DNA from 2 places in the Sphingomonas sp. BK481 genome. Region 2 is predicted to be linked to the other one. Evidence: riboswitches for the same ligand, from Rfam matches in the RefSeq annotation. Region 2 holds a riboswitch; the other holds the start of a gene.
What was found. A riboswitch is a leader RNA that binds a small molecule or an ion and turns the genes downstream of it on or off. The one in region 2 is predicted to bind thiamine pyrophosphate.
Positions count from the first base shown of each region.

Region 1: it holds a riboswitch for thiamine pyrophosphate, as region 2 does, so the genes downstream of both, FHY04_RS14715 (TonB-dependent receptor) here and thiC (phosphomethylpyrimidine synthase ThiC) in region 2, are expected to answer to the same signal.

Region 1 covers NZ_JACIAP010000007.1:172,314-174,705, reverse strand. The annotation lists gene FHY04_RS14715 (TonB-dependent receptor) at 1-1,085, opposite strand, end outside; TPP riboswitch at 1,156-1,244, opposite strand; gene FHY04_RS14710 (FadR/GntR family transcriptional regulator) at 1,409-2,131, shown strand.
Region 2 covers NZ_JACIAP010000003.1:306,405-308,796, forward strand. The annotation lists gene FHY04_RS07755 (MipA/OmpV family protein) at 1-740, shown strand, start outside; TPP riboswitch at 828-937, shown strand; gene thiC (phosphomethylpyrimidine synthase ThiC) at 977-2,392, shown strand, end outside.

The DNA of each region.
Region 1 (2,392 bases), on a different contig from region 2:
ACCCCGTCGACCGCGCCCGGCAGCGCGATCGGATCGGCGAGCGGCTCGATGCCGAGGAAATTGCCGGTCGTGGCAAGCTGCGTCCCATAGGGCGAATTGCCGTAACCGAACTGCAGATAGCTGGTGCTGTCGAGCGTCACCCCCGTGCCCAGCGCCAGATGCACCGGCGCCGATGCATAGAGGTTGCTGAACGGCGCGCGATAGAGCCGCCAGTAATTGGTGTTGCCCGCGCTGTACCGCGCATCGAAGTTGAAATCGCGTCCCTGTGCGCGCCATTCGGCGAGCGTCGGGCTGCGATAGGTCGACGAGTTCGCGTCGTTGAACGACAGCGCCAGGCTCGCGCGGTTGCCGTTGCCCCATTCGCCGAGCAGTTTGGCATCGACATGCTGGCGCGTGTCATGGCCGGCACCGCGCCAGTTGTTCGCGCGCGTGTTCGAATAGGAGACGAAGGCCCGCAACCCCGTCTGGCCGATCCGCCCGCTATCGAGCCGGACGAAGCCGCGCCGCGCCGCATAGGATCCGATCGACAGGTCGACGAGCCCGCGCGGCGCCGCACTCGGATCGTCGAGCCAGAGCGACAGCGACCCGCCCGCACCGCCCAGCGTCGGCGACGCGATATCGACCGCGCCCTGCGCCAGCGCGATGCGCTGCAGATTCTCGGTATCGGCGAACTGCGAGGGATAGGCATAATAATAGCCGATGTCGTTCTGCGGCGCGCCCTCCATCGTCACACCGATCTCGTCCTGCCCCAGCCCGCGCAACGTCAGGCTCGAACTGGTCGACAGGCCGTAGGGATCGCTCGACGCGACGGTCGCGCCGGGCAGGAGGTTGACCAGCTGGAACGCGTTGAGCGTCGGCGCCTGCTTGGTGATGAACGCCGCGGCGATCGCGCTCTCGGACTTGGGCACCGTCTGGTCGGGGAGCAGCCCCTCGGGATCGAGAAGGCCGACGACGCGGATATCGACCGGGTCGGCGCCGTTTCGCGCATCCGCCTGCGTCTGCGCGCCGGCGGGGGCGAAGGCCACCACAGCAGCAAGTGCCACTGCCAGCGCACTGCATGCAATACGGGGCGGCCGGCCCGCCATCAGGTCAAATCGAAGGATCATCACGGTCTTGGGTCCACTCCACACGGAGGGACGACGGACGCGCCGCCAGCCCTCCCTACGCCGGTATCAACCGGATCAGGTTCAGCGGGTCATGGGCTGCAGCCCACCTCTCAGCCGCGCGTCAGCGGCCCCCCGGGGAGCGCGCCGTCTAGGCGGTTCGGCCCTCCGGCGATAGCGTTATTGCCCGTTTGCCCGTCCGCAGCGCCTTCCCGGCACACGCGCGGCAGAATTATATGACAATCCACGCCACCCAGACGCTTGCAGTGGGTGACAGCCGGACCGGTTTGCGCCACACAGGCTTTATGGAGCGTGTGCTGACCGACGTCGTTGCCCTGGAGAATCGGGATCTGGGACGGAACCTTACGCATGGCATGCTCGACCTGCTCGGCAAGGCCATCGTGACCGGCCAATATACGGATCGGCCCTTCCCCACCGAGGCGGAGATCGCGGTGGCGCATGGCGTCAGCCGATCGGTGACCCGCGAGGCGGTCAAGATGCTGACCGCCAAGGGACTGGTCAGCGCGCGCCCGCGACAGGGCACGATCGTCCAGCCATCGAGCAGCTGGAACCTGTTCGACACCGATGTGCTGCGCTGGTTGCTGGACCGCAAATTCTCGGTTGAACTGCTCCAGCAGTTCAACCAGCTGCGGATCGGGATCGAACCCGAAGCGGCGGCGCTCGCGGCGCTGTACCACACCGAACAGGACATGGTCGCGATCGAGGCGGGGCTGGCGCGGATGGCCGCTGCGGAGCGCAGCTATGACGATCCGCTCGACGCGGACATCGCGTTCCACGTCGCCGTCCTGCGCGCGTCGCGCAACCCCTTCTACGCACAGTTCCAGTCGGTGGTCGAAACCGCGCTTCGCACCTCGATCCGCTTCACCAACCGGATCAAGGGGCGCAGCGCGAACATCGCCGACCATGCCGCGGTCGCCGTCGCGATCGCCGCGCGCGATGCCGATGGTGCGCGCGACGCGATGCGACGCCTGATCGGCGACGTTCTCAGCCTGATCGCCGAGGCCTGACACCCGAACCGTCGCGACCCGGTGTACGATCAAGGGACAGCACCGTGCGACGCCGTCACTCGACCTGATCGCGCTTTTCACTTATCGAGACGCGGTGCCCTTGGGCCCGGTGCCGCGAGTCGAGATTTGACAAGCGCCGGAATAGCTCGAAGGACGAAATGCGACCGCGCATCATGCGGGTAGCAATTGAAAACATGACGGGAAACAATGCGAAGGGCTCGAGACGAGCGAACTGCACGGATCGGCAAGGTCGCGCTCGCG
Region 2 (2,392 bases):
TCACGCTGGGGCTCGGCGTCGCGTCGCTTCCCGATTACGAGGGTGCGGACAGCAACAGCTTCACCCCCGGCGCGGTCGCGATCGGCACGATCCGCGGGCATGACTTCTTCACGCGCGGTACGCAGCTCTACGTGAACCTGATCCCCAATACCGGGTCGGTCGGGATCAACTACGAAGTCGGCGTTATCGCCGCCGTCCGCACCGATCGCACGGGCCGGGTCGACAACCGGCAGGTCCGCGCGCTCGGCAAGATCGACACGGCCTATGAAGTCGGCGGCTTCGTCGGCATCGGCAAGACCGGCGTCATCACCAGCGATTACGACACGCTGACCGCGCGTGTCGCCTATATCCACGACGTGTCGGGCACGCACGACAGCTATGTCATCACCCCGCAGGTCAACTACACCACGCCGCTGTCGGTCCGCACCCTGGTCGCCTTCGGCCTGTCGGCGGATTATGCAGGCAAGGGCTTTGGCCGGACCTATGCCGCGGTCACGCCGATCGGCACGATCAACAGCGGTCTGCGCACCTATGACATCAACGACAGCGGCTTCCGCCGGGTCAACGTCTCCGCGTTTGCTTTGCAGAGCCTGTCGGGCGATCTGCGCCGCGGCTTCGGCGTCGGCGCAGGGGTGCTCTACGGCCGCATGCTCGGCAAGTACAAGGACAGCCCGATCGTCGCGGACGTCGGCGATGCCGACCAGTGGCTCGGCGCGGTGGGCCTGACCTACACCTTCTGATCGCAACCCGCCGATCGATCCGAAACCCCGTGCGGCCCGGCCGTGCGGGGTTTTTCCGTTTGCGCCCCCGTCCGTTGCGCCTATGCTCGCCCTACCCCGGGGGAGCGCCGATCCGCGCTTGAGAGGAAGGCAGGAGCCTTCGACCCGCTGAACCTGATCCGGTTGATACCGGCGGAGGGAGGGAGCGGTCGCCACAGAACCGCATGCCTTGCTCCGAGACCTTTAGGAGCAAGCGCATGGCCGATTACGATCCCCGCATCCCGACCGCCGACATCGGCGTCACCACCGGCCCGATCCGCGGCTCGCGGAAGATCCATGTCGCGGTGCCCTCCAGCCCCGACGTCCGCGTCGCGATGCGCGAGATCGTGCTCGACCCCAGCTGCTCCGAGCCGCCCTTGCGCGTCTACGACACCAGCGGTCCGTACACCGACCCCAGGGCGACGATCGACATCAACGCCGGCCTGCTGCAACTCCGCCGCCAGTGGATCGAGGCGCGCGGCGACGTCGAGAGTTACGACGCGCGCGCGGTCCGGCCCGAGGATAATGGCCAGCTCGGCCCCGACCGCTCGGGCGGCGTCCCGCAATTTCCCGGCAGCATCAAGCGCCCGTTGCGCGCCAGGGCTGGCGCCAATGTCAGCCAGATGCATTACGCACGCCGTGGCATCATCACGCCCGAGATGGAATATGTCGCGACCCGCGAGAATCTCGGCCGCGCGATGCTGAAAGAGTATAAGCGCGACGGCGAGAGCTTCGGTGCGTCGATCCCCGACTTCGTCACCCCCGAATTCGTCCGCGACGAGGTCGCGCGCGGCCGCGCGATCATCCCCAACAACGTCAATCACCCCGAATCCGAGCCGATGGCGATCGGCCGCAACTTCCTGGTCAAGATCAACGCCAATATCGGCAACTCCGCGGTCGCGTCGAACGTCGCCGCCGAGGTCGACAAGCTCGTCTGGTCGATCCGCTGGGGCGCCGACACGGTGATGGACCTGAGCACCGGCCGCAACATCCACGACACGCGTGAATGGATCCTGCGCAACAGCCCCGTGCCGATCGGCACCGTGCCGATCTACCAGGCGCTCGAGAAGGTCGGCGGCGTCGCCGAGGAGCTGACGTGGGAGATCTTCCGCGACACGCTGATCGAACAGGCGGAGCAGGGCGTCGATTACTTCACGATCCACGCTGGCGTGCGCCTCGCCTATATCCCGATGACCGCCAAGCGGGTCACCGGCATCGTCTCGCGCGGCGGCTCGATCATGGCGAAATGGTGCCTCAGCCATCACAAGGAGAGCTTCCTCTACGAGCGCTTCGACGAGATCACCGAGATCATGAAGGCGTATGACATCGCCTATTCGCTCGGCGACGGGCTGCGCCCCGGCAGCATCGCCGACGCGAACGACGAGGCGCAGTTCAGCGAGCTCTACACGCTCGGCGAACTCACCCACCGCGCATGGAAGAGCGACGTCCAGGTGATGATCGAGGGCCCCGGCCATGTGCCGATGCACAAGATCAAGGAAAACATGGAAAAGCAGCTCGAGGTCTGCGGCGAGGCGCCCTTCTATACCTTGGGGCCGCTCACCACCGACATCGCGCCGGGTTATGACCATATCACCAGCGGCATCGGCGCGGCGCAGATCGGCTGGTACGGCACC